One region of the Kitasatospora sp. NPDC101155 genome, then DNA from elsewhere that is predicted to be linked to it. Evidence: riboswitches for the same ligand, from Rfam matches in the RefSeq annotation. Region 1 holds a riboswitch; the other holds the start of a gene.

What was found. A riboswitch is a leader RNA that binds a small molecule or an ion and turns the genes downstream of it on or off. The one in region 1 is predicted to bind glycine.
Region 2: another riboswitch for glycine. It lies ahead of gcvP (aminomethyl-transferring glycine dehydrogenase); the one in region 1 lies ahead of gcvT (glycine cleavage system aminomethyltransferase GcvT).

Annotation. Positions count from the first base shown of each region.
Region 1 covers NZ_JBIWPN010000032.1:30,653-44,917, reverse strand. Annotated here, with positions in the region: gene ACIRYZ_RS33305 (ABC transporter ATP-binding protein) at 1-369, opposite strand, end outside; gene ACIRYZ_RS33300 (ABC transporter permease) at 366-1,376, opposite strand; gene ACIRYZ_RS33295 (ABC transporter substrate-binding protein) at 1,475-3,256, opposite strand; gene ACIRYZ_RS33290 (ABC transporter permease) at 3,309-4,298, opposite strand; gene ACIRYZ_RS33285 (enhanced serine sensitivity protein SseB C-terminal domain-containing protein) at 4,765-5,631, opposite strand; gene ACIRYZ_RS33280 (enhanced serine sensitivity protein SseB C-terminal domain-containing protein) at 5,834-6,640, opposite strand; glycine riboswitch at 6,836-6,940, shown strand; gene gcvT (glycine cleavage system aminomethyltransferase GcvT) at 7,170-8,291, shown strand; gene gcvH (glycine cleavage system protein GcvH) at 8,413-8,793, shown strand; gene glyA (serine hydroxymethyltransferase) at 8,874-10,154, shown strand; gene ACIRYZ_RS33260 (L-serine ammonia-lyase) at 10,332-11,699, shown strand; gene ACIRYZ_RS33255 (thioesterase II family protein) at 11,758-12,549, opposite strand; gene ACIRYZ_RS33250 (2-oxoacid:ferredoxin oxidoreductase subunit beta) at 12,546-13,517, opposite strand; gene ACIRYZ_RS33245 (2-oxoacid:acceptor oxidoreductase subunit alpha) at 13,507-14,265, opposite strand, start outside.
Region 2 covers NZ_JBIWPN010000040.1:12,255-26,519, forward strand. Annotated here, with positions in the region: gene ACIRYZ_RS36030 (MFS transporter) at 1-1,292, opposite strand, end outside; gene ACIRYZ_RS36035 (YsnF/AvaK domain-containing protein) at 1,519-2,088, opposite strand; partial or broken gene ACIRYZ_RS36040 (PRC-barrel domain-containing protein) at 2,305-2,679, opposite strand; glycine riboswitch at 2,905-3,008, shown strand; gene gcvP (aminomethyl-transferring glycine dehydrogenase) at 3,245-6,145, shown strand; gene ACIRYZ_RS36050 (DUF5999 family protein) at 6,356-6,547, opposite strand; gene ACIRYZ_RS36055 (hypothetical protein) at 6,963-7,535, opposite strand; gene ACIRYZ_RS36060 (glutamate--cysteine ligase) at 7,913-9,418, shown strand; gene ACIRYZ_RS36065 (CPBP family intramembrane glutamic endopeptidase) at 9,536-10,324, shown strand; gene ACIRYZ_RS36070 (HAD domain-containing protein) at 10,302-10,844, opposite strand; gene ACIRYZ_RS36075 (MFS transporter) at 10,944-12,230, opposite strand; gene ACIRYZ_RS36080 (dienelactone hydrolase family protein) at 12,293-12,994, opposite strand; gene ACIRYZ_RS36085 (sugar porter family MFS transporter) at 13,052-14,265, opposite strand, start outside.

The DNA.
Region 1 (14,265 bases):
CAGCGGATCCTGGAAGATCATCGCCAGTTCGCGGCCGCGCAGTTGGCGCACCCGGTCCGGTCCGGCCGCGATCAGCTCCTCGCCGTCCAGCCGGATCTCACCGCTGATCCTCGCCCGCTTGGAGCGGTGCAGGCCCATGATGCCCAGCGAGGTGACGGACTTCCCGGAACCGGACTCGCCGACGATGCCCAGGGTGCGGCCCTTGTGCAGGTCGAAGCTGACCCCGTCCACCGAGCGGACCAGGCCGTCGTCGGTGTCGAAGTGGATCCGCAGGTCGCGGACGGACAGGAACGGGTCGCCCAGGGGCGTCGGCGCGGCGTCCGCCGGGGCGGAATCGGCGTCCGCCGGAGTCTTCTTGAGCTCGGTCACGAGAGCCTCACGCGGGGGTCGACGAAGGCGTACAGGAGGTCGACCACGAGGTTGCAGACGACGATGAAGAAGGCGGCCAGCAGGGTGACGCCGAGGATCTTGGGCAGGTCGTTGTCGGTGATCGCCTGGACGGCGAACTGGCCGATGCCGTTGAGCGAGAAGACCTGCTCGGTGATCAGCGCACCGCCGAGCAGCAGACCGAGGTCCATGCCGAAGATGGTGACGATCGGGGTGAGTGCGGAGCGCAGCCCGTGCTTGACGACCACCTTGCGCTCGACCAGGCCCTTGGCCCGGGCGGTGCGGATGTAGTCCTCGCTCATCGTCTCCAGCATCCCGGCGCGGGTGAGCCGGGCGTAGAGCGCGGAGTAGAGGAAGGCCAGCGAGATCCATGGCAGGATCAGGTTGCGGGCCCACATCAGCGGGTCGTCGGTGAAGTTGACGTAGTGCAGGTTGTCCAGGATCGGCCACTCGTAGCTGAACACCGTCAGCAGCAGGGCGCCGGTGAAGAAGACCGGCAGCGAGACACCGGCCAGGGCGACGCCCATGGAGAGCCGGTCGAAGATCGACCGCGGCTTGAGGGCCGAGATCACGCCGGTGGTGATGCCGGAGAGCAGCCAGAGCACCGACGCGCCGATGGCGAGCGAGATGGTGACCGGGATCCGGCTGGTCATCAGCGGCCAGACCTCGAGATGACTCTTGAAGGAGTAGCCGAAGCAGGGCACGTGGCAGGTGGCCGGTTCCGGCCCGAACTTGTACTCGGCGCCGGCGACCAGCGCCTTCAGGAAGTGCCAGTACTGGGTGTACAGGGGCTGGTCGAGGCCGAGGTTCTGCTTGACCGCGGCGATCGCCGTGGGCCCCGGGTCCTTCCCGATGTACTGCGCGGCCAGCTGGTCGGTGGTCTCGCCGGCCAGGCGCGGAAGCAGGAAGAAGATCGCGAAGGTGACGGCGCTGACGACCAGCAGCAGCAGCACGGCCGCGAAGATCCTGCGGATGATGTAGGCAAACACAGTTGGGCGGCTCCGGCGGCCCGCCGCCGTCCGGGGTCTTCCGGACGGCGACGGGCGCCGCTGCCTTCACCTGCCTTCAGGGATGTGGAGCCAGGCTCTTACTTGGTGGTGCCGATGTTCAGGTAGTCGTACTCACCCGAGAAGGCCGAGGTGGAGGCCATGTTGGTGGCGCTGTCCGGGCGGTACAGGAAGACCTTGAAGTCGGTCAGCGGGACGTAGGCAGCGGACTCCATGACCTTCTTGTCGATGTCGCCGTAGATCTTCTCGCGGGCCGCCCGGTCGGGGTTGACCGCGGCGTCGTCGATCATCTTGTTGACGGCGGGGTCGTTCAGCTGCGCGAGGTTGCTGTTGCCGGAGGGCTTGATCGCGCGGCCGTCGACGATCTGCTGCAGGAAGCCGTAGCCGGTCGGCCAGTCGGCGCCCCACTGCATCATCATCAGACCGATGTTGTGGTCCTGGGTGAACTGCGGCGCACCGGCCGAGTCGGTCAGGTACTTGCCCTGCGGGTACTGCTGGATCTCGACGTTGATGCCGATCTTCTTCAGCTGCGCCTGGATGGCGGTGGCCGCGGCGACCTCGGTGGCGCGCTCGGTGCGGGCGGACAGGACGGTGCTGAAGCCGCCGTCCTTGCCGCAGGCCTTCAGGGAGTCCTTGGCCTTGGCATCGTCACCCTTGTTGTCCTTGGTCTCGTACAGGTTGAAGTCCTGGTGGCCCGGGATGTCCGGCGGGAGCACGGTGCTGGCCACCTGGCCGCGGATCGGGCCGCCGAGCGCGGTCTGCACCGAGACCTTGTCGATCGCGTACTGAACGGCCTTGCGGCAGTCGATGTTGTCGAACGGCGCGACCTTGGTGTTGATCGCCATGTAGACCAGGCGGCCGCCGTAGGCGTTGTCGGTCTTGGCCTTGAGCTTCGGGTCGCGCAGGATCTGCGCCTGGGTCTGCGGGTCGACGCCGCCGCCCACCAGGTCGACCTGGGCGTTGCCGGCCAGCAGGTCCTTGTCGATGGTGGCCTGGTCGATGTTCATCTTGAGCACGATCTTGTCCGCCAGCTGCTTGCGGATCGGGTCGGTGCCCTTGTCCCAGTTGGTGTTCGGCACCAGGACGGCCTGCTTGCCGTCCTCGTAGGTCTCGAACTTGTAGGAGCCCGAGGACACGATGTGCTTCACGTAGTCGGCACCGGTGTCCTTGGCCTGCGGGACCGGCGCGGTCTGCGGGGCGCTGACCAGGTAGTCGAAGTCGGCGAAGGGGTGCTGGAGGTGGAAGACGACCGTGGTGTCGTCCGGCGTCTCGATCGACTTCAGGTCGCCGGTCTTGTCCTTGTACGGACCCTGGTACGGCGTCGGGTTGTCGACCAGCAGGTCGTGGAAGTACGTCGGGCCGTTGGAGTTCACCTCGGGCGCGTAGTTCGAGCGCTCCACGGCGTACTTGACGTCCTTGGAGGTGATCGGGGTGCCGTCGTCGTACTTCAGGCCGGCGCGCAGCTTGTACGTCCAGGTCAGGCCGTCCGCGCTGGGCTGGCCCATCGACTCGGCGAGGTCCGGGACCAGCTTGTTGCCGTCCTGGCCCGGCGCCGGGTTGAAAGTGGTCAGCGAACGAGCGTACAGGCGCGCGAAGTTGTAGATGTACGCGTAGTAGGTGTTGCCCGGGTCGAGGGAGTCCGGGGTGCCCTTCATCTCGTAGGTGACCGTCCCGCCCTTCTTGTCCGAGACGTTGACGATCTGCTTGGTTGCCGCGTCGGCGCCGCCGCCGCTCGCATCGTTGGAGCCGGCCGAGGACGAGGAGCCGCTGTCGCCGCCCTTGGAGCTGGACGAACAGCCGGTGACGACCAGGACCACGGCGGCGGCCGCGGCGGTAAGCGCGACGGTACGGGACCTACGCATGGGTGAGATCAACCCCTTGAGGATGTGGAGGAGGGAGTTTCCTGACGTGGTGTCAGTTGCTCTTGGGATCGAGGGCGTCACGCAGCCCGTCGCCGAGCAGGTTGAACGCGAGCACGGTGATGAAGATCGCCAGACCGGGGACCACCATGTACTGGGGGTCGACCTGGTAGTAGTTCTTCGCGTCGGCGAGCATGCCGCCCCAGGAGGACTGCGGGGGCTGGATGCCGACGCCGAGGAAGCTCAGCCCGGCCTCGAAGAGGATGTTGGTCGGGATCAGCAGGGTCGAGTAGACCAGGATCGGGCCGGCCAGGTTGGGCAGCAGCTCCTTGAACAGGATGAACGGGCCGCGGGCGCCGAGGCTGCGGGCCGCGTGGACGAACTCCCGCTCGCGCAGCGACAGCGTCTGTCCGCGCACGATCCGGCCCATGTAGGGCCAGTTGAAGAAGCCGATCACGAAGATCAGCACCATGATGTGCAGCGGGAGGCCGTGCAGGCCGAACGCGCCGCCCTGGAGCGAGGCGGAGATCGCGATGGCGAAGAGCAGCAGCGGGAACGCCAGGAAGACGTCCATCAGCCGGCTGATCAGGGTGTCCACCCAGCCGCCGTAGTAGCCGGCCATCACGCCGAGCACGGCGCCGATGGTGTTGGACAGGACGGTCGCGCCGAAGGCGACCAGCAGGGAGACCCAGGAGCCGTCGACCACGCGGGCGAGCAGGTCGCGGCCCTGCAGGGGGTCGATGCCGAGCGGGTGGTCCGCGCTCATGCCGCCCCAGTCCCCGAGCGGCAGGCCACCGAGGTTGGCGTCCAGCAGGTCCGGGTTCGGGTTGTCGGGGTCGAGCCCGAACAGGGACTCGATCGGCCCGGACAGCACGGCGAGCAGGATCAGCAGGATCACCACGATGCCGCCGGCGACGGCGGCCTTGTCCCGCTTGAAGCGGGTCCAGGCGATCCGACCGAGGGAGCGGCCCTCGATCGTCTTGGCCGGGCTCGCGGTGGCTGGTGCCTCCGGTTCGTTCCCGGTGGTGGTCACGGATGCGGTCATGGTCAGTTGGGTCCCCTCGCCGACGGTGGCCGGCCCACGGGTGCCGGGCGCCGGCTTCGGCGGTGCGGCTGCGGACGTGCGGAGGTGCTTAGGAGGAGCGGGTGTTCGCGGCAGTGCTTCGTGCACAGGTACTGCCGCCACGCGGGATGGGCGTCGCGTGGTGGAGCGGTCGGCGTGCGCGCTCACCTTTGTGGGGTATCCAGTACGCGCGGTGCGTTGCGCAGAACTCTCTGCCATCCGAACTGGCTTGCGCCAGCCCTGCCAAGCGACAGATGCCCAACTGTGATCTGCGCGCATGCACCTCCCAGGTCATCGGCATATCCCTCTTCACACGGCTGTAACAGCCATGCCAAGATGTGCGGACTCCGACGGAGGGGTAATTCGTCCGGAAAGCACCGAAGCCGACCTGATGGGGAATCAAGTCGGCTTCGCGGTAAAGGTTTTAGCTGGAAACGGGTTTCGGAAATCAGCGGCCGGGGTATCCGGGCCACGACCGCGGGGGCTGCTGCCCCCAGCCCGGCGCGGGCGGCTGGGTGCCGTAGGCCCATCCCGGTGTCGGCTGCCCCGGTGTCGGCTGCCCCGGCATCGACTGCCCCGGGTACGGCGGCGCCGCCGTCGGGTACGGGCCGACCGGCGGGCGACCCGCCTCCCGGTCGAAGAACGGCCGCGCGTTGGCGCGCATCCACAGGGCCACCGGGTCGTACTCGTCCGTCATCGCCACCGTGGACACCGCGAGCCCCTCCGGGGCCACCGCGATCGCCCGCTGCATCAGCGCCCGCACCGCCTCCACGGCAGGCGGCGAACTCTCGTACAGGTCCAGGCCGATCGCCAGGTACGGCTCCCCCACCGCCGGCTGAACCCAGGCCCGGCGCAGCGCCCGGACCGCGCGCACCTCACCGGCCTGCCGCTCCAGCAGCGCGAAGAACTGCTGGGCGTTCACCTGCGGCTCGCTCAGCTTCAACGGACCGGCCGGCAGCCGGTCCAGGCCCGCGGCGATCCGCCGCAGGTCCGCCCAGGGCACGCCGACCCCGCCGCCGGGGGCGTGCGGGTTGAGCCACAGGCCCCAGCGGGTGCGGTACAGCGAGGCGGCGATCTCCCGCCCGGAGATGACCTCGTGGGCCCGGGCCCAGCCGGAGGCCGTCAGCTGCTCGGGCGAGGTCACGGCCGGCGCGTAGCCGTGGCCGCTGATCTCCATGTTCCCGTACTGCGCGTCAGGACTGCCCGGCGTACCGTGCCAGAGCAGCATCCAGACCTGGCCGTCGGCCAGCGCGTGCAGCAGCCGCTCGTACGCGTCGTAGCGCTCCGGCGCGACCTCGCGCAGGGCGTGCTCCATCGCGCCCGGATCCGCCGCCGGGCGCCCGGCCGGAGCCTGGCCCCAGGGCCCCGGCACACCGCCCGTTCCCGCTCCCGCACTCATGCGCCCACCTCGCCGCGCCTCTTTCCTCAACCCAGCCGGCCCGTCGGCCGTCTGCACGCACCCTATGGCGCGGCACCGGCCACCGCCACGGCGACGTGCCCTTGATCCGAACCCCCGCTCACACCCGCGCGTAGAAAGGCAGTACCCGGGTGAGCAGCCACTCGACCACCGGGTCCTCGGCGAGGTCGAGCAGTACGAGGTGGACGCCACCCGGCAGCGGCGCGGTTCCCAGCGCCCGGCCGAGCGCCTCGTTCACCGCGCCCGGGTCGGCCGGGGCGGCCGGATCCAACTGGACGCCCACGAACATCACGGTCGGTTCGCCCTCGACGCTGGCCAGCGCCCGGCGCGCGGTCAACACCCCGGGCAGGGCCGACAGTTCGGTCCGGCAGGCGGCCAGGAAGTACTCCGGGTCCTCGCCCGGCACCGGCTCGCGCAGCGCCACCCGGCCGCCGGTCGGCGCCTGCGCAGCGTCCTCAGTGTGCTCCCAGCGGCGGCCGTCACGTGGCCCGCGGCGCAGCTCCGCCACGCCCTGCGGCGGCACCGGGATGCCCACCGCGGCCTCGGGGTTGACCGCGATGCCCACGCCCAGCGGCAGTCCGCGGGCGAACTCCCAGGCCGGCGCGACCGCGAAGGCCATCCCCGGCGCCTGCTGCAGGAACACCTCCTGCGAGGAGAACACCGGCACGTACGGGGCACCGGCCAGCTCGATGGTCGGCAGGTCCAGCGACTGCCCGCCCGGGTCGCCCCCGGCCGGCAGCGGGATCCACACCTGACTGCGGGCCAGCACCTCGATCACCCGCGGCGTCGCGCCCGGGTCGCCGAGCGCGGCGGTCAGCACCTGCTCCAGCTCGTTGGCCGGCCACGCACCGCCGGGCGGCGCCGCCTGCGGACCGTCCCACCCCTGCTGCTCCACCGGGTACCCCATGCGCGCCTGAACCGCCCTCTGCCGGTCGGCCGCCCACTGCTGTGCCGACGCGCAGATTCTAGGGCCCGGCCAGGGCGCGGGTTCGGTCTCGGGCCGTGTGACCGGGTCCCCCCTCCCCTCGTCCGCGTGGACGTGCCATGATGTGCGCGTCCGACGGCATGCGCCGCGGGCCCCTACAACTCCACACCGGCCGCTCGAACCCGCGCGGGAGAGCCCGGAGTGCCGCTCAGGCGGTACAGCCGGCGCCGAAGGAGCAAGTCCTCCCCGGAATCTCTCAGGCCCCCCTACCGCACGGGTTAGGCACATCTGGAAAGCGGCGCACGGCCCTGTCGCGCGCCCACCCACGGTGCAAGCCGCCATGCTGTCCTGGATGCTGGAAACAGCTGCGGACGGCCGCGGTGAAGCTCTCAGGTCCGACGACAGATGGGGAGACCCACGCCGCCGCATGCCCGCGCGCAGGGTCGGCCCCCGAGCGGGTCCGGTTCCGGCGCGTGCACCCCTGAGTGCCCCGACCGAGGAGTTCCTGGCCATGTCGTCCCTCCGCCTGACCGCGCTCGACGCGCTGCACCGCGCCCTCGGCGCGACCATGACCGACTTCGCCGGCTGGGACATGCCGCTGCGCTACGGCAGCGAGCGCGAGGAGCACCTCGCCGTCCGCACCAAGGCCGGCCTGTTCGACCTCTCGCACATGGGCGAGATCACCGTCACCGGCCCGCAGGCCGGCGAGATGCTGGACCACGCGCTGGTCGGCTTCGTCTCCGCGCTCGGCGTGCTGCGCGCCCGCTACACCATGATCTGCGCCGAGGACGGCGGCATCCTGGACGACCTGATCGTCTACCGCCTGCGCGAGGACGCCTTCCTGGTGGTCGCCAACGCCTCCAACGCCCAGCTGGTCCTGGACGAGCTGATCGCCCGCGCCAAGGGCTTCGACGCCGTCGTCACCGACGACCGCGACACCTACGCGCTGATCGCCGTCCAGGGCCCGGAGTCCACCGCGATCCTGGCCAAGACCACCGAGGCCGACCTGCCCGGCCTGAAGTACTACGCGATCCTCCCGGCCCAGGTGGCCGACCGCGACGTGCTGCTGGCCCGCACCGGCTACACCGGCGAGGACGGCTTCGAGATCTTCTGCCACCCGGGCGACGCCGAGCAGATCTGGCAGGCGCTGACCGCCGCCGGCGAGGGCCACGACCTGGTCCCGTGCGGCCTGTCCTGCCGCGACACCCTGCGCCTGGAGGCGGGCATGCCGCTGTACGGGCACGAGCTGTCCACCGATCTCACCCCGTTCGACGCGGGCCTGGGCCGGGTCGTCCGCTTCGACAAGACCACCAACGAGGGCGCCTTCATCGGCCGCAAGGCCCTGGAGCAGGCCGCCGCCGCGGCTGAGACCAACCCCCCGAAGGTGCTGGTCGGCCTGGTCTCCGAGGGCAAGCGGGTGCCGCGCGCCGAGTACACCGTGGTCTCCACCGAGGGCGCCCCGATCGGCCGGATCACCTCCGGCGCGCCGTCCCCGACCCTGGGCAAGCCGATCGCGATGGCCTACGTCGACGCGGCCCACGCCGCCCCCGGCGGCACCGTCGCGGTGGACGTGCGCGGCAAGCACGAGCCGGTCCAGGTCGTGGCGCTGCCGTTCTACAAGCGCGCCCGCTGAGGCGGTCCGGCCGGGCCCCGCGGGCCCGGCCGACCCCCGTTCTTCCCATACCCGCACGTCGAAGCCGTCCGCGCGGCGGCCCGCTTCGTCGTACCCGCTTCCCATCCTGGAGAATGACGCCATGAGCAACCCCCAGCACCTGAAGTACACCAAGGAGCACGAGTGGCTGACGGCCGCCGAGGACGGTGTCTCCACGGTCGGCATCACCAAGCACGCCGCGGACGCGCTCGGTGACATCGTCTACGTGCAGCTGCCCGAGGTCGGCGACGAGGTGACCGCCGGTGAGACCTGCGGCGAGCTGGAGTCCACCAAGTCGGTCAGCGACCTGTACTCCCCGGTGACCGGCGAGGTCGTCGAGGTCAACCAGGACGTCCTGGACGACAACGCCCTCGTCAACAGCGCCCCCTTCGAGGGCGGCTGGCTGTTCAAGGTCCGGGTGGAGTCCACCGACGAGCTGCTCAGCGCCGACGAGTACGACGCGCTCACCCACGCCAAGGGCTGAGCCACCCGCCGGGACGGGCCGCAGCACGGCGGTCCGTCCCGCCCCCACCGTCCCTCTCCTCCTTCCGGGAAGACCACACCATGACGGTTCTCAACCAGTCCCTGCACGCCCTCGACCCGGAGATCGCCGCCGCGGTCGACGCCGAGCTGCACCGCCAGCAGACCACCCTGGAGATGATCGCCTCCGAGAACTTCGCCCCGGTGGCGGTCATGGAGGCCCAGGGCTCGGTGCTCACCAACAAGTACGCCGAGGGCTACCCCGGCCGTCGCTACTACGGCGGCTGCGAGCACGTCGACGTGGTCGAGCAGATCGCGATCGACCGCATCAAGGCGCTGTTCGGCGCCGAGCACGCCAACGTCCAGCCGCACTCCGGCGCTCAGGCCAACGCCGCCGCGATGTTCGCGCTGATCCAGCCGGGCGACACCATCCTGGGCCTGAACCTGGCCCACGGCGGTCACCTGACCCACGGCATGAAGATCAACTTCTCCGGGAAGCTCTACAACGTGGTCGCGTACCACGTGGACGAGAAGACCGGCCAGGTCGACATGGCCGAGGTCGAGCGCCTGGCCAAGGAGCACCAGCCGAAGCTGATCATCGCCGGCTGGTCCGCCTACCCGCGCCAGCTGGACTTCGCCGAGTTCCGCCGGGTCGCCGACGAGGTCGGCGCCCTGCTCATGGTGGACATGGCGCACTTCGCCGGCCTGGTGGCCGCCGGGCTGCACCCGAACCCGGTGCCCTACGCGGACGTGGTCACCACCACCACCCACAAGACCCTGGGCGGCCCGCGCGGCGGCGTCATCCTGTCCAAGGCCGAGTTCGCCAAGAAGATCAACTCCGCAGTCTTCCCCGGCCAGCAGGGCGGTCCGCTGGAGCACGTGATCGCGGGCAAGGCCGTCGCCTTCAAGGTCGCCGCCTCGGAGGAGTTCAAGGAGCGCCAGCAGCGCACCCTGGAGGGCGCCCGCATCCTCGCCGAGCGCCTGCTGCAGGACGACGTCGCCGAGGCCGGCGCCAGCGTGCTGTCCGGCGGCACCGACGTCCACCTGGTCCTGGTCGACCTGCGCAACAGCCAGCTCGACGGCCAGCAGGCCGAGGACCGGCTGCACGAGGTCGGCATCACGGTCAACCGCAACGCCATCCCGAACGACCCGCGCCCGCCGATGGTCACCTCGGGCCTGCGCATCGGCACCCCGGCCCTGGCCACCCGCGGCTTCCAGGCCGAGGACTTCCGCGAGGTCGCCGACATCATCGCCGAGGCGCTCAAGCCTGCCTTCGACGAGACCGTCGCCGCCGCGCTCAAGGCCCGCGTCACCGCGCTGGCCGAGAAGTACCCGCTCTACCCGAACCTGGGCAACCAGGAGTAAGTGACCGGTCAGTAGCTGACCCGCCGGCAAGTTACCAGCCGGTAGGGTGATCGGCCTCACCCCTGGAACGTACCGGGGACTCCGGGGCACCCCGCACACTGGACAGTGTGCGGGGTGCCCCGTTCCGTGCCCGCCCCGACCGCAAGTCCTTCCACGAGACCAGACAAGGACGTCCCCGTGGCCATCAGTGTCTTCGACCTCTTCTCCATCGGCATCGGCCCGTCGAGCTCCCACACCGTCGGCCCGATGCGCGCCGCCCGGATGTTCGCCCGCCGCCTGCGGTCCGAAGGCCTGCTGACCCAGGTGACGTCCGTCCGGGCCGAGCTGTACGGCTCGCTGGGCGCCACCGGCCACGGCCACGGCACCCCGAAGGCCGTCCTGCTGGGCCTGGAGAACCACTCGCCCCGCACCGTCGACGTCGACCAGGCCGACAAGGACGTCGAGCGGATCACCGCCGAGAAGCGGATCAACCTGCTCGGCGAGCACGCCATCGACTTCGACCCCGACAGCCAGCTGATCCTGCACCGGCGCCGCTCGCTGCCGTACCACGCCAACGGCATGACCCTGTGGGCGTTCGCGGCGGACGGCTCCACGCTGCTGGAGAAGACCTACTACTCGGTCGGCGGCGGCTTCGTCGTCGACGAGGACGCGATCGGCGCGGACCGGGTCAAGCCCGACGACACCGCGCTGCGCTACCCCTTCCGCACCGGCGAGGAGCTGCTGCGGCTCACCCGGGAGACCGGGCTGTCGATCTCCGGCCTGATGCTGGAGAACGAGAAGGCCTGGCGCAGCGAGGAGGAGATCCGCACCGGGCTGCTGGAGATCTGGTCCGTGATGCAGGAGTGCGTGCGGGCCGGCATGAGCCGCGAGGGCATCCTGCCGGGTGGGCTGAAGGTCCGCCGCCGGGCGGCCGCCGCGGCCCGGGCGCTGCGCGCCGAGGGGATCGGCCCGGCCAACGCGATGGAGTGGGTGACCCTCTACGCGATGGCCGTCAACGAGGAGAACGCCTCCGGCCGCCGGGTCGTCACCGCGCCGACCAACGGCGCGGCGGGGATCATCCCGGCCGTCCTGCACTACTACCTGAACTTCATCCCCGGCGCGGACGAGGACGGCATCGTCCGCTTCCTGCTCGCGGCCGGCGCCATCGGCATGCTCTTCAAGGAGAACGCCTCCATCTCCGGCGCCGAGGTCGGCTGCCAGGGCGAGGTCGGCTCCGCCTGCTCGATGGCCGCGGGCGGCCTCGCCGAGGTCCTCGGCGGCACCCCCGAGCAGGTCGAGAACGCCGCCGAGATCGGCATCGAGCACAACCTCGGCCTCACCTGCGACCCGGTCGGCGGCCTGGTCCAGATCCCCTGCATCGAGCGCAACGGCATGGCCTCGGTCAAGGCCGTCACCGCGGCCCGGATGGCGCTGCGCGGCGACGGGCGGCACCACGTCTCGCTGGACAAGGCGATCAAGACGATGAAGGAGACCGGCGCCGACATGAAGATCAAGTACAAGGAGACCTCACGCGGCGGCCTCGCCGTCAACGTCATCGAGTGCTGATCACGGCGGTCCGAGCGGGCCCCCGGGCGGATTCCCCTCCGCCCGGGGGCCTTCGCGTTCAGCCGGCCGTCGCCACCGGCACCGGACCGGGTGCCCGGCCCAGCGCCGTGCGGACCAGCGCGGCGACGGCTTCCGCGTGGTCCTCCAGGAAGAAGTGGCCGCCCTCGAACACCCGCAGGTCGACGCCCCGGGCGGACCAGTCCTGCCACGCCGCGGCCTGCGCGGGGGACACCCGCGGGTCCCGGTCCCCCACCAGTACGCTGACCGGGCAGTGGACCCGGGTGCCCGGCACCGGCCGGTAGCCCTCCACGGCCCGGTAGTCGCCGCGGATCACGTCGAGGGTGTGCCGCAACAGCTCCTCGTCCTGCGTGATCCTCGGGTCGACGGCGCCGAACGCCGCCAGCTCCGCCAGCAGCTCGGCGTCGCCGAGCTCGTGCACGGTGTGCGGCAGGCCCAGGCCGATGCCCGGGGCGGTCCGGCTGGAGACGATCAGCGCGCTCGGCCCGACCCCCCGACGCTCCAGGCGGCGGACCGTCTCGAAGGCGATGCTGGCGCCCATGCTGTGGCCGAACAGGGCGAGCGGCTCCTCCAGGTACGGCTCCAGGGCCTCCACCACGTGGTCGGCCAGCTCGTGGACATCGGTGACCAGCGGCTCGTGGAAGCGGTCCTGGCGGCCGGGGTACTGGACCGCCAGCACCGGGAACTCCGGGGCGAGCGCGTTCGACAGGAAGCGGAACGCCGACGCCGACCCCCCGGCGTGCGGCAGGGCGACCAGCCGGGTGCCCCGGGCCCCCGCCGCACCGGAGCTCCGGATCCAGCGGCCGCCGGCCACGGCCCCTACGGAGGTCACTCGGGCTCTCCGGCGGGCCGCGGCACCGTCCAGGAGTCCTCGCCACCGAGCAGGGCCGTCAGGTCGCCCTCGCCGTGGCGCCGGACGGCCTCGTCCAGCTGCTCGTTGAGCCGGCGGTCGTAGACCGGCCGCTCGACGTCGCGCAGCACGCCGATCGGGGTGGGCTCGGAGAGCCGGGAGAGCGCGAAGGCCCGGGTGGGGTCCGGGTCGGCGACGTTGTGGACGATCTCCTCGCCGTCCGGGGTGAGCCGGTACGGCTCGCCGTGTTCCAGCCGCAGCAGCGCGGTGTCGCGGGTGGCCGGGTCCTTGAGGACGTCGAAGGCGCCGTCGTTGAAGATGTTGCAGTTCTGGTAGATCTCGACCAGCGCGGTGCCCTGGTGCCGGGCGGCGGCGCCCAGGACCGACTGGAGGTGCTGGCGGTCCGAGTCGATGGTGCGGGCCACGAAGCTCGCCTCCGCACCCAGGGCGAGCGAGAGCGGGCGGAACGGCTCGTCCAGCGAGCCCATCGGGGTGGACTTGGTGATCTTCCCGGCCTCGCTGGTGGGCGAGTACTGGCCCTTGGTGAGGCCGTAGATCCGGTTGTTGAAGAGCAGGATCTTCAGGTTGACGTTCCGGCGCAGGGCGTGGATCAGGTGGTTGCCGCCGATCGACAGCGCGTCGCCGTCACCGGTGATCACCCAGACCGACAGGTCGGGCCGGGCCGCGGCGAGCCCGGTGGCGATCGCCGGGGCGCGGCCGTGGATGGAGTGCATCCCGTAGGTGTTGAGGTAGTACGGGAAGCGGGAGGAGCATCCGATGCCGGAGACGAAGACGATGTTCTCGCGCTTGACGCCCAGCTCCGGCAGGAAGCCCTGGACCGCGGCGAGGATCGCGTAGTCCCCGCAGCCGGGGCACCAGCGCACCTCCTGGTCGGACTTGAAGTCCTTGGCGGTCGGCGTCTTCTCGATCAGCTTCAGCTCAGTGGCCATCGACGGCCTCCATCTCGGACAGCGCGGACAGCTCGGACAGCGCGGACAGCGCGGACTCGATGACGGCGGCCAGTTGGTCGGCCTTGAAGGGCATGCCGGAGACCTGGGTGAACGGGCGGGCGTCGACGAGGTACCTGGCGCGCAGCAGCATGGCCAGCTGGCCGAGGTTCATCTCCGGCACCAGGACGCGGTCGTAGCGCCGGAGCACCTCGCCCAGGTTGGCCGGGAACGGGTTGAGGTGGCGCAGGTGGGCCTGGGCGACCTTGCCGCCGGCGGCACGCACCTGGCGTACGCCCGCGGCGATCGGCCCGTAGGTCGAGCCCCAGCCGAGGACGAGCAGTCCGGCGTCGCCGTCCGGGTCGTCCACCGCGAGGTCGGGGACGGTGATGCCGTCGATCTTGGCCTGGCGGGTGCGGACCATGAAGTCGTGGTTGGCCGGGTCGTAGGAGATGTTGCCGGTGCCGTCCTGCTTCTCGATGCCGCCGACCCGGTGTTCCAGGCCCGGGGTGCCCGGCACCGCCCAGGGGCGGGCGAGCGTCTCGGGGTCGCGCAGGTAGGGCCAGAAGCTGCCGTCCTCGCGGTTCGGCTCGGTGGCGAACTCGACGCGCAGGTCGGGCAGTTCGTCGAGCTCGGGGACCCGCCAGGGCTCGGAGCCGTTGGCCAGGTAGCCGTCCGAGAGCAGGAACACCGGGGTGCGGTAGGCCAGCGCGATCCGGGCCGCCTCCACCGCCATCGAGAAGCACTCCCC
Region 2 (14,265 bases), on a different contig from region 1:
GTGTCGCCGGTCAGGATGGCGGTCATCACGGCCGTGCCGATCGCGCCACCGACGGTGCGCAGCACGGAGTTCATGCCGTTGGCGATGCCGCTCTGCTCGACCGGGACGGCGCCGTTGATGAAGGCCGGCATCGCGGCGAAGGCGAGGCCGATGCCGAGACCGAAGATCGCCGAGGCGGTGTAGATGTCGCCCTCGTGGCTGTGCCGCAGGGCCAGGTAGGCCATCGCGACGGCGCCGAGGACACCACCGAGGACCAGCGGCAGACGGGGACCGCGGCGGGCGATCAGCAGGGCGCCGACAGGGGCGGCCACCATCGAGCCGATCGCGGACGGCAGCAGCATCACGCCGGCGTGCAGGACGGTCGCGGTGAAGCCGTAGTGGGCCAGCTTCTCCGGGGTCTGGGCGAAGTTGCTGATGACCATGAACGAGCCGTACATGCCGAAGCCGATGAGCAGGCCGGCCAGGTTGGTGAAGGCCACGGCCGGGCGGGACATCATCTTCAGGTCCACCAGCGGGTGCGAGACCTTGGTCTCGATGATCCCCCAGATCAGGGCGACCACAGCGGCGACGGCGAACAGGCCGAGGGTCTTGGTGGAGGTCCAGCCCCAGTGGTTGCCCTGGCTGACCGCGACCAGCAGGGCGGAGAGCCAGCCGGCCAGGGTGAGGGCGCCGAGCGGGTCGGCGCCGCCGTCCTTGTCGGTCACCGGGTCGGACGGGACGCGGAAGGCGACCAGGGCCACCGCGAGCAGGCCGAAGGCCAGGCCCATCCAGAAGATCGACTTGTAGTTCCAGTGCTCCAGCAGGAGGCCGGTCGCCACCAGGCCGAGGCCGGAGCCGACGCCCATCGAGGCGCTGATGGCGGCGACGCCGCCGGTCACCTTCTGCTTGGGCAGCTCGTCGCGGACGATGCTGATCGCCAGCGGCATCACGCCACCGCCGGCGCCCTGCAGGACGCGGGCGACGATCAGCCAGCTGAAGGAGTGGGTGCTGACCGCCAGCGCCGACCCGGCGACCAGGCCGGCCAGCGAGATCAGCAGCATGGGCTTACGGCCCCGGAGGTCGCCGAAGCGGCCCAACAGGGGAGTCAGCACGGCTGCGGAGAGCAGGTTGGCGGTCATCAGCCAGGTGATGTTGGACCCGGAGACGTCCAGTTCCTTGGCCAGCGACGGCAGGATCGGGACGACCGCGGTCTGCACCACGCTGAACGACAGCATCGCCAGGATGAGGGCCGGCAGGACCCGGGCGTTGCTCTGCTTCTCGGCCGCGGTGGTGGGCTGGGGTGCCTCACTCACGGTTGCTTCCTCCCGTACATAGTGAATGAACTGAAGTAACCATGCAGGGAGATACTTCAGAGTGTCAAATATCGAGTGGTTAAGCTTTGGCAAAGGCGGCGGGATGTCGCCTGCGGCGGGGCCGGGGGTTGAGGGCAGGAGGGCGGCGTTCGCGGGGAGTTGGGGCCGGGGTGGGGGCATGGCGAGGGCCCCGGACGGGGTCCGGGGCCCTGGGGGGTGGGTCGGGTCAGGAGAAGGGGCGCAGGGAGTCGGGGCGGGCGCCGTTGGTCGCGGGGGTGGTCGGGTCGGGGTCGGCGGTGGTGCTGTCGTGGAATTCGACGCGCTCGCGGCGGAGTTCGTCGCGGACCACCTCCTCCGTGGTGTAGCGCTCGACGATCAGGCGGACCCGCTCGACCGGGGCGACGTACTTGCGGATGATGGGGTGTTCCTCGCGGAGGGTGACCTCCTCGACCGCCTCGGCGATCTCCTTGTCGGTGAGGGTGGCGCGCTCGGCGTCGCTGACCGGGATGCGCTCGACCCGGACCCGCTCGCGGACCAGCGGGATGCGGCGCTCGACCTGCTCGCTGGTCACGTACTTGCGCAGCTTCGCGGTGCCCAGGGCGTGCCACTCGGTGGTGATGTCCAGCCGCTCCTCGCGGCAGGTGACCTCGACCGGGGCGCTCGGGGCCGAGGTGGCAGCGCTGCCGGTGGGTGTCGGGGTGGGCATGGCTGGGGTGGGCTGCGGTTTCGGCTTCGGCTCGACGGCGGGGGTGGTCGCTGTGGTGGCGGCGCTGGTGGTGGGTGTCGGGGTGGGCATGGCTGGGGTGGGCTGCGGTTTCGGCTTCGGCTCGACGAGAGGGGTGGCCGCTGTGGCGGCGGCGGGTGCGGGGGTGGTGAGGGTCCGCACGGTGGCCTCCGCGGCGGTGTCGGTGCCGACGGCACTGGGGACGGTGACGGTACTGACGGGGTTGGTCGGGCCGGGCTCGGCGGAGTGGAAGTCGAGCGGCTTGGCGGTCGTGGTGGCCGGAGGGGTGCCGAAGTCGAGGTCGGGCTGGACGGGCCGGCCGGGTTCCTCGGTGGCGGTCTGGCCGGCCGCCGCGGTGTCGAGGCCGTAGTAGCGGTACAGCTGGAGTTCCTGGGCCGGCGACAGGTGCTGGCCCACGCCGAAGTCCGGGGACTCCTTGACCAGCGACTTGTCGTAGGGCACCCGGAGTTCCTCGCCGGAGAACTCGCTCGTGGTGAGCGGGACGAAGGCGTCCCGGCCGAAGATGCCGGTCCGGACGGCGGCCCACTCGGGCTGGCCGGTGGCGTCGTCCAGGTACACCTCGTCGACCGTGCCGATCTTGTCGCCGTTGCGGTCGACGGCCTTGTGGCCGATGAGGTCTCTGGGGTCGAAGTCGGTCTGCACTCTTTCCTCCAGCTGCGCTGCGGCTGCGGAACTCCCGCAGGTACGGCCGTCGGAGCACCCGTCCCGGCCGCCACTTCACACCAAAAGGCATGAATCGGACCGACGCGACCGGGGTGCGCCGGACGGGCTCGGCGCTGGGCCATCCGGGGGACGCGCGTAGACCCGGAGTGACCTGACACACCCGTGATCGGCAGGCCTCCCGCTGGTACCCTGGGCGGCGACTGCCGAGCCCGCTCGGGAGAGTCCCCGACGGCGAAAGACGCTGGTCGGGGCGCCGAAGGAGCAACTCCTCCCCGGAATCTCTCAGGCATCCGTACCGTGCGGGATAGGTCACTCTGGAAAGCAGGGCAGGAGCGTCGGCGCGGGAGCCGGCGATCACCACCCTCACCGACGGTGCAAGCCGACGGAGCGCCGACAGCGCGACGTGCGGGCGAAGCTCTCAGGTCCCGATGACAGAGGGGGAGGCCTTCCGGGTTCGTCCGCCCAGGCGATCCGCTGTCCGCAGCGGAACGACCGGTCGGCGTGCGTGCCCCCGCCGGTCCGTGACCAGGAGGCCTCGACCACCATGAACGCCCAGCCGAACGCGGGACGCCCCACCGGCGCCTCGACCCTCACCGAGCTTGAGCTGGCCAGCCCCTTCGAGAACCGCCACATCGGCCCCGACGCCGCTGCCCAGGAGAAGATGCTGGCGTCCGTCGGCTACGGCTCGCTGGACGAGCTCGCCGACACCGCCGTTCCCGAGGCGATCCGCTCCATCACCGCCCTGGACCTGCCCGCCGGCCGCAGCGAGGCGCAGGTCCTCGCCGAGCTGCGCGAGCTGGCGAACCGCAACAAGGTGCTCCAGCCGATGATCGGCCTGGGCTACTACGGCACCTTCACCCCGCCGGTGATCCTGCGCAACGTCATGGAGAACCCGGCCTGGTACACCGCGTACACCCCGTACCAGCCGGAGATCTCGCAGGGCCGCCTGGAGGCGCTGCTCAACTTCCAGACCCTGGTCTCCGACCTGACCGGTCTGCCCACCTCCGGCTCCTCGCTGCTGGACGAGGGCACCGCGGCCGCCGAGGCGATGGCGCTGGCCCGCCGCGTCACCAAGGTCAAGGGCGGTGTCTTCCTGGTCGACGCCGAGACCCTGCCGCAGACCATCGCGGTGATCAACACCCGTGCCGTGCCGACCGGTGTCGAGGTCGTCGTCGCCGACCTGTCCGAGGGCATCCCGGCCGAGATCGTCGAGCGCGGCGTCTTCGGCGTGCTGCTGCAGTACCCGGGCGCCACCGGCGTGGTCCGCGACCTCGCCCCGGTGATCGAGCAGGCGCACGGGCTGGGCGCGATCGTCGCCGTTGCCGCCGACCTGCTGGCGCTGACCCTGCTGAAGTCCCCGGGCTCGCTGGGCGCCGACATCGCCTGCGGCACCTCGCAGCGCTTCGGCGTGCCGATGGGCTTCGGCGGTCCGCACGCCGGCTACCTGTCGGTGCGCGCCGAGTACGCCCGCTCGCTGCCCGGCCGCCTGGTCGGCGTGTCCGTCGACTCCGACGGCAACCGCGCCTACCGCCTGGCGCTGCAGACCCGCGAGCAGCACATCCGCCGCGAGAAGGCCACCAGCAACATCTGCACCGCGCAGGTGCTGCTCGCCGTGATGGCCTCGATGTACGCGGTCTACCACGGTCCGGACGGCCTGGCCGACATCGCCCGCCGCACCCACCGCTACGCCGCCGCCCTCGCCGAGGGCCTGCGGGCCGGCGGCGTGGAGCTGCTGCACGGCGAGTTCTTCGACACCGTCACCGCCGTCGTCCCGGGCCGTGCCGCCGAGATCGCCGCCGCCGCCCGCACCCACGGCATCAACGTCCACCAGGACGGCGCGGACCGGATCTCGATCTCCACCGACGAGACCACCACCCGCGAGCACCTGGCCGGCGTCTGGGCCGCGTTCGGCGTCCCCGCCGTCGAGGTGGCCGAGACCGCCGAGACGCTGCCCGCCGCGCTGCTGCGCGAGGACGAGTACCTGACCCACCCGGTCTTCCACAGCCACCGCTCGGAGACCGCCATGCTGCGCTACCTGCGCCGCCTGTCGGACCGGGACTACGCGCTGGACCGCGGCATGATCCCGCTGGGCTCCTGCACCATGAAGCTCAACGCGACCACCGAGATGGAGGCGGTGACCTGGCCGGAGTTCGGGCAGCTGCACCCCTTCGCGCCGATCGACCAGGCCGAGGGCTTCCTGACCCTGATCCGCCAGCTGGAGCAGCAGCTGGTCGAGGTCACCGGCTACGACGCCGTGTCGATCCAGCCGAACGCCGGCTCCCAGGGCGAGCTGGCCGGCCTGCTGGCCGTTCGCGCCTACCACCACGCCAACGGCGACACCCAGCGCGACGTCTGCCTGATCCCGTCCTCGGCGCACGGCACCAACGCCGCCTCCGCGGTGATGGCCGGCATGCGCGTGGTCGTGGTGAAGACCCTGGTCGACGGCGACGTGGACGTCGAGGACCTGAAGGCCAAGATCGAGCAGCACCGCGACAACCTCTCCGTGCTGATGGTCACCTACCCGTCGACCCACGGCGTGTACGAGACCCAGATCACCGACATCTGCGCCCTGGTGCACGAGGCCGGCGGCCAGGTGTACGTGGACGGCGCCAACCTGAACGCCCTGGTCGGCCTGGCCAAGCCGGGCAAGTTCGGCGCGGACGTCTCGCACCTGAACCTGCACAAGACCTTCTGCATCCCGCACGGCGGCGGCGGCCCCGGCGTCGGCCCGGTCGCGGTGCGCGCCCACCTGGCGCCGTACCTGCCCAACCACCCGCTGCAGGAGGAGGCCGGCCCGGCCACCGGTGTCGGCCCGATCTCGGCCGCGCCGTGGGGTTCGGCGGCGATCCTGCCGATCTCCTGGGCGTACGTCCGGCTGATGGGCGGCGAGGGCCTGAAGCACGCGACCCAGGTCGCGGTGCTGAACGCCAACTACATCGCCAAGCGGCTGGCGCCGCACTTCCCGGTGCTCTACACCGGCCCGGGCGGGCTGGTCGCGCACGAGTGCATCATCGACCTGCGCCCGCTGACCAAGGAGACGGGCGTGACGGTGGACGACATCGCCAAGCGCCTGATCGACTACGGCTTCCACGCGCCGACGATGTCCTTCCCGGTGGCCGGCACGCTGATGATCGAGCCGACCGAGTCCGAGGACCTGCACGAGATCGACCGGTTCTGCGACGCGATGATCGAGATCCGGGCCGAGATCGACAAGGTCGGCTCGGGGGAGTGGGCGGCCGAGGACAACCCGCTGCGCAACGCCCCGCACACCGCCGCCACCCTGGCCGGCGACTGGGCGCACGGCTACTCGCGGCAGGAGGCGGTCTTCCCGGCGGGCGTGAACCCGGCGGACAAGTACTGGCCGCCGGTGAGCCGGATCGACGGCGCGTACGGCGACCGCAACCTGGTCTGCTCCTGCCCGCCGCTGGACGAGTACGGCGTCTGATCCTCAGCGGACGGACATGGGGCAGGGCCCTGGCAGAACGTTTCTGCCGGGGCCCTGCCCTTTGTCGTTCCCAGTCGGGTCGTCTCTTACGGTTCGTCTTCTACGGTCGGGTCGGCGGCTGCCCCCGCCGGGCGGCCCCGGGCCGTACGGTTCCGGCCGTACGGGTCGGGTCGTCCGCCCTCGGCCCGTGCTGTCTCAGCCGGTGGTGTCTCAGGCCGCGTGGGCGACGGGGCGGCGCGGGGCGATCACCCGGCCGTCGGGCAGCAGCTCTCCGGTGTCCTCGAACAACACGACGCCGTTGCAGAGCAGGCTCCAACCCTGCTCCGGGTGGCAGGCCACCGGCACGGCCGCCTCACGGTCCTCGGACTCGGCCGACGGGCACTCAGGACGGTGCTGGCACATACGCGTACCCTCGCTTCGCTCTGCGATCCTCCCCGTGGTGCGGTCCCGGAGGTGGTGCCGTCCGGAGCCGCCGCGGTAGTCGGATCCTGTCCGCAACGCCGACCAGGTGTGGACCGGCGCTCAAGTGGGTAGGACAGGTGGTCCTTCCACGCTGGTTCCCAGTGTCGGCATCTGTGGGCGCGCGCGCAGGGATTTCGTGACATGCACCACAACCCCCGTGCAGAGATCACCCGTTCAGGTGGGGCCGGAGGGAAATCCTGCACCGATGGGCCAGTCGGGGGATAGCCCGGTGGGGCCATTGCGGGTGGCCCGGCCGGGTGATGGCCGTTCGGGTGAGGCCACGGAGCGGGGAGGGCGCGGCGAAGGGCCGCCGGGCGGTGGCCCGGCGGCAGGGTGCGGACGGGGCGGCGCGGGCTCAGGAGGAGCCGAGCAGCAGCGGTCGGGCGAGCGGAGCACGGGCGAGCAGCGGCAGCAACTCGGCGGCCGGGTAGGCGCGGTGCGCGGTGACGCCGAGCGGGGCCGGGGCGAGCGGGATCAGCAGGTCGGCGGCCGGGCCGGTGTCGGGACTGTGCAGCCACAGCGCCGTCGCGTACTGGCCGGGGAAGGTGAGCAGCCGGGGCTGGCAGCGGGAGCGGGCGTTCTGGGCGAGCTGCCAGGCCTCGCGCAGCGCCCGGACGGTGGAGGAGAGGTAGGGGCCGGCGGTGAAGTGGGAGAAGGTGTGGCCCTCCGCGCTCTGGATCACCTCGGCGGCGGCGGTCACGTCGGCGCCGTCCTTGATCAGGAAGCGCCAGCCGGTCCGGCGGGCGGCGGGGAGCTCGGGGTGCGGGCCGTCCAGGACGTGCACCGCGAGCGGATGCGCGGGGAGCAGTGGTCCGGTCGGGTGACGCAGTGCTGCGGCGGCGGGCTGGCGCAGCGCGGTGTCCGAGTCGAGCGCGCCCAGGACCGCGCGCAGGGCGCTCGGCGGGGGCTGGGGGGTCTGCAGGGTCATGGCGGGGTCCGCCTCTCCAAGCGAGATCGGCGTGCGAGTGCGGCATACCGGCGTGGCACGGCGCGTCTTCGGTGACGGGGGCCTGGCCGTGTCCGGTTGTGCAGGATCGCGGAGCCGGCGCGGTCGCCGCCGTCGACGAGGGACTCGGGGCGGGAGAAGACCGGCCGGAGCGCAGTGCGAATTCCTCGAATTCATCGAACAAATGCGCAGGGTGATCTGTTTATCACAGGCCGTGGTGGCGGGCAAGTCTACAGATGGCCTGAATTTCCGCCAGTTGCCTTGCATTGCAAGCCAGTACGAGCATTCGGGTATCGATCTTCGAGGTGGGCATGATGCTTGCACGGTCGGACGGCCGGGTGTCTCAGGAGGAGGGGACCGTGGGCGAGAAGGTCGTGGCGACTCGGGCGGATCTGGCGGATCGGCAGCAGTACCGGCTCAAGCTCCAGGCCTGCCTCGACGCGCTCGGGCGGATGCTGCGCGAGGACCGCTTCGACCGGCCGCGGGCGGTGGTGGGGCTGGAGATCGAGCTCAACCTGGCCGACGAGCAGGGCCTGCCGGTGATGCGCAACGCCCAGGTGCTGAGCGCGATCGGCTCCAGCGACTTCCAGACCGAACTGGGTCAGTTCAACATCGAGGTCAACATCGTGCCGCACCGGCTCTGCGGGCACGTCTTCGAGGAACTGCGCGAGGAGATCGACACCGGGCTGCGCTACGCCGACCGGCGGGCGGCCGAGGCCGGTGCCCGGATCGTCATGGTGGGCATCCTGCCGACCCTGGAGCACGACCACACCGGGCTGGACGCGATGAGCCACAACCAGCGGTACAGCCTGCTCAGCGACCAGATCCTGGCCGCCCGGGGCGAGGACATCGCGCTGGACATCGAGGGCGTCGAGCACCTCCAACTGGAATCGGTCACCATGGTGGCCGAGGCCGCCGCGACCTCGCTGCAGCTGCACCTGCAGGTGACCCCGGAGCGGTTCTCCTCGGTGTGGAACGCCGCCCAGGCGATCTGCGGGCCACAGCTCGCGCTCGGCGCCAACTCCCCGTTCCTGTTCGGACGGGAGCTGTGGCGCGAGACCCGTCCGGTGCTCTTCCAGCAGGCCTGTGACACCCGTTCGGCGGAGCTCAAGGCCCAGGGCGTGCGCCCGATCACCTGGTTCGGCGAGCGCTGGGTGGACTCGGCGTACGACCTGTTCGAGGAGAACCTGCGCTACTTCCCGGCGCTGCTGCCGATCTGCGACGACGAGGACCCGCTCAAGGTGCTGGCCTCCGGCGCCGCGCCCAAGCTCGCCGAGATGCGGTTGCACAACGGCACCATCTACCGCTGGAACCGGCCGATCTACGACGTCTCGGGCGGGGTGGCGCACCTGCGGGTGGAGAACCGGGCGCTGCCGGCCGGGCCGACGGTGGCCGACACGCTGGCCAACGCCGCCTTCTACTACGGGCTGGTGCGGGTACTCGCCGAGCAGCCCCGGCCGGTCTGGAGCCGGCTGCCGTTCGAGCGAGCGGAAGAGAACTTCCGCCAGGGCGCCCGGTACGGCATCGACGCGGTGTTCCAGTGGCCGCGGCCCGGTCGGGCGGGCCGCGGCGGCGGGCTGCAGACGGTCTCCGCCGTCGACCTGGTGCTGGGCGAACTGCTGCCGATGGCCTACCAGGGGCTGGACGAGTGGGGCGTGGAGCCGGCCGACCGGGACCGCTACCTGGGGATCATCGAGCAGCGCTGTCTGCGCCGCACCAACGGCGCGGCCTGGCAGAGCGCGACCTTCCACCGGCTGCGCGAGCAGTACGGGATGGACCGGCCGGCCGCGCTCGCCGCGATGACCAGGCGCTACGCCGAGCACATGCGCGGCGGAGAGCCGGTGCACACCTGGCCGGTGGGGTAGGGGCCGGCGGATCCCGCCGGCGCACATCCGCCGGACAGGCCCCGCCACCGCTGTGTCAGGATGATCGCTCCGGTGTCGGCCGACGGCCGGAGCGACCGCCCGTCCGCTGGAGCGCCCGTGACAACCCGCCCGACCGCGCCGGAGACCGCACAGCCCACCCGTCGGCTGCTCGGCGCGGAGCTGCTGATCGTCCTCGGTCTCTCCCTCGGGGCCAGCGGGATCAGCGCGCTGATCAGCTTCGCGGGCTCGCTCACCGAACCGCTCCGGCTCGGCCAGCAGGTCGCCACGCTGAACGGCTCGCGCGCGCCCGGGCGGCCCTGGCTGGACCTGGTGTGGCAGCTGTACTACGTCGGGCGCGGACTGATGCCGGTGGTGCTGGTCGGCTACCTGCTGGTGCGCGAGGGCACGTCGCTGCGGGTGCTGGGCTTCGACCTCGGGCAGAAGCTGCGCGACCTCGGCCGGGGCGCGGCCGTCGCGGCGGCGATCGGCGGCTCCGGGCTGGCGCTGTACCTGGCCTCGCAGGCGGCCGGGTACAACCTGACGGTCGCGCCCTCGGGGCTGCCGGAGGTGTGGTGGCGGGTGCCGGTGCTGGTGCTCTCGGCCTGGCAGAACGCGATCCTGGAGGAGGTCGTCGTCCTCGGCTACCTGCTGCGCCGACTGGGGCAGTTGGGATGGTCCTGGCCGGCGGTGCTGGTGGCGAGCTCGGTGCTGCGCGGCTCGTACCACCTGTACCAGGGGGTCGGCGGGCTGGTCGGCAACATGGTGATGGGGGCGGTGTTCTGCCTGCTGTACCGGCGCTGGGGGCGGGTGATGCCGCTCGTGGCGGCGCACGCGCTGATCGACACGGTGGCCTTCGTCGGGTACGCGCTGCTCGCCGGCAACGTCAGCTGGCTGCCGACCCCCTGACCGCCGATCCGCCGGCGGTCGGCGCCCGGCCGCGCGGCGGCCGGGTGAGCAGGCGGTCGACGTGCCGGCGCTCCAGGCCCTGGCCGGGATCCACCGGCACCAGCAGCCGGTCGCGGCGCCACAGCGACCTGCGGACCAGCCGGGGCGGGATGACGTCGTCCACCCAGGCGAACGGCCGGCCCTCGGCGTAGCGCAGCAGCGGCGCCCACTTGCGGGTGGAGAACAGCTCCATCAGCGGGACGCGCGGGTCGCCGGGCTGCGGGACGTACCCGGTGAAGCGGACGAAGGGGAGCGGGTCCAGGCCGATCGCCGGGGCGATGTGGGTGTTGGCGTGCTCCTCCCAGGTGGTGGCCCAGACCAGCTCGTACGATCCGGCGAGTTCCCGCAGCCACTGGCCGTGCTTGGCGGCGAGCAGGACGGCGTAGCCGAGCAGGGTGTGGGAGTCGAAGCCGGCCTCCGGATGCGGACAGACCGGGTTCAGCACCCCGTCGACGTCCAGGAACAGCAGGGGCTTCGGCACCGGTGGGCTCCCAAATGGATGGTTTTTCCTACTCGGTCGGACGAACCACGGGTACCACTGGTTGCACGTCGGCAGGCGCACGTGGGGCGCACAGGGCGCTCACGAGGCGGGCGCGGGCTCGTCGACGGGCACCGGTGCGTCCGAGGTGCTGCGGGCCGGGGACCGGCGGGTGAGCCGGCGCACCTGGGGGTCGAGCAGGACCGCGGCGCTGAGCAGCAGGCACAGCACGGCGCACGCCCAGAGTGCGCCGGAGAGGCCGAGCACGGTGGCGGCCGGGCCGGCCAGCGCGGTTCCGATCGGGGTCAGCGAGTAGGAGCCGAGTTCGTCGTAGGCGATGACCCGGGAGAACATCTCCTCCGGGACCTCCTGCTGGAGCGCGACCATCCAGTTGACGCCGAAGACGGTGACGCCGACCCCGGAGAGGAACATCGCGGCGACCAGCACCGGCAGCGGTGCGGCGACGGCCAGGGCCAGGGCGGGCACGCCGAACAGGAACACGCCCCAGTTGCCGACCAGCAGGATCCGGCGGGGACGCCAACGTGCCATCAGCAGGCCGGTGACCACCAGGCCGACGCCGTAGGCGGACATCGCCAGGCCCCAGGCGCCCGCACCGCCGAGCCGGTCGTTGGCCACCGTCGGCCCGTACACCGCCTCGACCGCGTTGATGCAGGCGACCAGGACGGCGAACTGCAGCACGATCACCCAGAGCCAGCGGCGGGAGGCGAACTCCTGCCAGCCCTCGCGCAGGTCGCGCAGCACGCTGCTGCCGGAGGCGGCGGGTGCGGACTCGGCCTCCAGGAGGAACCGGAGGGCGGCGGCGATCAGGAAGCACAGCGCGTCCAGGGCGAGCACCCAGCCGGGGCCGAAGGCGGCGGTGAGCGCTCCGCCGAGGGCGGCGCCGCCGATCTGGGAGGCGTTCTGGCCCATCCGGAAGACCGAGAACGCACGGGCGGCGTGCTCCTGGGGGACGGCATGCATGATCATGCCGCCGGCGGCGGGGGAGTAGAGGGCGTAGCCGGCGCCACCGGCGGCGGAGAGCACCAGCAGTTGCCACAGCTGGACGTTCCCGGCCAGCACCAGCGCGGCCAGGACGGCCTGGGAGACACCGCTGAACAGGTTGGCGGCGACCATGATGTGGTGGCGCGGCAGCCGGTCGGCGAGGGTGCCGCCGACGACCAGGAGCAGTACGGTGGGCAGCAGGCGGGCTGCGGTGACGTAGCCGACCTCGGCGGTGGTGCCGCCGTTGCCGAGGACGGCGAAGGCGGTGGCGATGGGGGCGCCGGCGTTGCCGAGGCCGCTGATCACGGTGGCAGCGGTCTGGATGCGGAAGTTGCGGCTCGCCCAGGCGAAGCGGCGGGCGGCTGTCGGTGGGGGTTGGGTCGGCACCCAGCGACTATGGCCTTGAGTTCGTACAGGTGTCCATCGTGTTTTGACACCTGGATCGGCGGTCAGCCGAGGTGGCCCCAGAGGAAGCTGACCGTGCGCCGCCAGGCGACCCCGGACTGCAGGGCGTCGTAGGTGCCGAGCGGGTTCTCGTCGTTCATGAAGGCGTGTCCGGCCGGGTAGAAGTGGAACTCGGGGCGGACGTCGGTGGCCTCGCCGATCCGGATCGCGGCCTCGTCCACGGCGGCCATCGGGATCGAGCGGTCGAGTTCGCCGAAGTGCCCGAGGACGTGGGCGGTCAGCCCCCGGTAGTCGAAGTCCGGGTCGGGTGGCAGGCCGTAGAAGGGGACCACGGCGGCCACCTTGTCCCCGGACCGGGCGGCCAGCATCAGGGCAAAGCCGCCGCCCATGCAGAAGCCGACCACACCGACGGCGTCGCCGACCACGCCGTCCAGCGAGAGCAGGTGGTCGACGGCGCCGGAGAGGTCCTCGACGGCCCGCTCGACCGGGAGTTCGCGTTTGAGGCGGGCGGCCTCGGTCCGGTCGTGGGTGGTGGCGCCGCCGAACAGGTCGGGGGCGAGGACGGTGAACCCCTCGGCGGCGAAGCGGTCGGCCATGTCCGCGACGTGCGAGGTGAGACCCCACCACTCCTGCACCACCACCAGGCCGGGGCCGATGCCCTGCGGAGGGCGGGCCAGGTACCCGTGCGCGGTGCGGCCGTTGCTCGGGAAGGTGACGTTCTGCCTGGAGCCGCCCTGGTCAGGCATGGCTTCCTCTCGGTGGGTCGGGCCGCGTGCGGCGTGGGTGGGCAGGGGAGCGGCCTCTCAGCCCATCTCTTCCAGGGCGCGGCCCTTGGTCTCCTTGATGCAGAAGGCCACGAACGGGATGGAGAGCAGCGCGAAGGCCGCGTAGATGACGTACGTCGCGGAGAGGTTCCAGTCGGCGAGGTCCGGGAAGGTGACGGTGATCGCCCAGTTGGCGATCCACTGGGCCGAGGCGGCGACCGACAGCGCCAGCGCCCGGATCCGGTTGGGGAACATCTCGCCGAGCAGCACCCAGACCACCACGCCCCAGGAGAAGGCGAAACAGAGCACGAAGACGTGCGCGGCGATCAGGGCGACGGTGGCGTGGGTGTGGTCGAGGGTGGCGGTCTCGCCTGTGCCGTGCCGGTAGGAGAACGCCCAGGCGGCTGTGCCCAGCGCGATCGCCATGCCGATGGAACCGGCCAGGGCGAGCGGCTTGCGGCCGATCCGGTCCACCAGGACCATCGCGATCACCGTACCGATCACGTTGATGATCGAGGTGGAGAGGCTGATCAGCAGCGAGTTGGACTCGTTGATGCCGACCGACTGCCAGAGGAAGGAGGAGTAGTAGAAGATCACGTTGATGCCGACGAACTGCTGGAACACCGAGGCGCCGATGCCGACCCAGACGATCGGCAGCAGACCGAAGCGCCCGCCGCGCAGGTCCCTCAGCCGGGGCTTGTGGGCGGACTCCAGCACCGCGCGGATCTCCGCCACCCGGGCGTCCAGGTCGACGTCCTGGCCCTCGACCTCCACCAGCACCTCGCGGGCCTGAGCCTCGCGGTGGTCGGCGATCAGGAAGCGCGGCGACTCCGGGATGGCCAGCGCCATCAGGCCGTACACCAGGGCCGGAATGGCCTCGACGCCGAGCATCCACTGCCAGGCCTGGATGCCGCCGAGGTGGCCGGTGGACTCGCCGCCGGCGGCCTGGTTGAGCGCCCAGTTGGCGAGCTGGGAGACGGTGATGCCGAGCACGATCGCCATCTGCTGGAAGGAGGCGAGCCGGCCGCGGTAGGCGGTGGGGGCGACCTCGGCGATGTAGGTGGGCGCGATCACCGAGGCGATGCCGATCGCGATGCCGCCGACCACGCGCCAGGCGGCCAGCGCCTCGATGTTCGGCGGGAACATCGAGCCGACGCCGCTGGCCGCGAACAGTGTGGCGGCCAGCAGCATCGTGCGCACCCGGCCGAGGTGGTCGGCCAGCCGGCCGGCGGCCACCGCGCCGACGGCCGAGC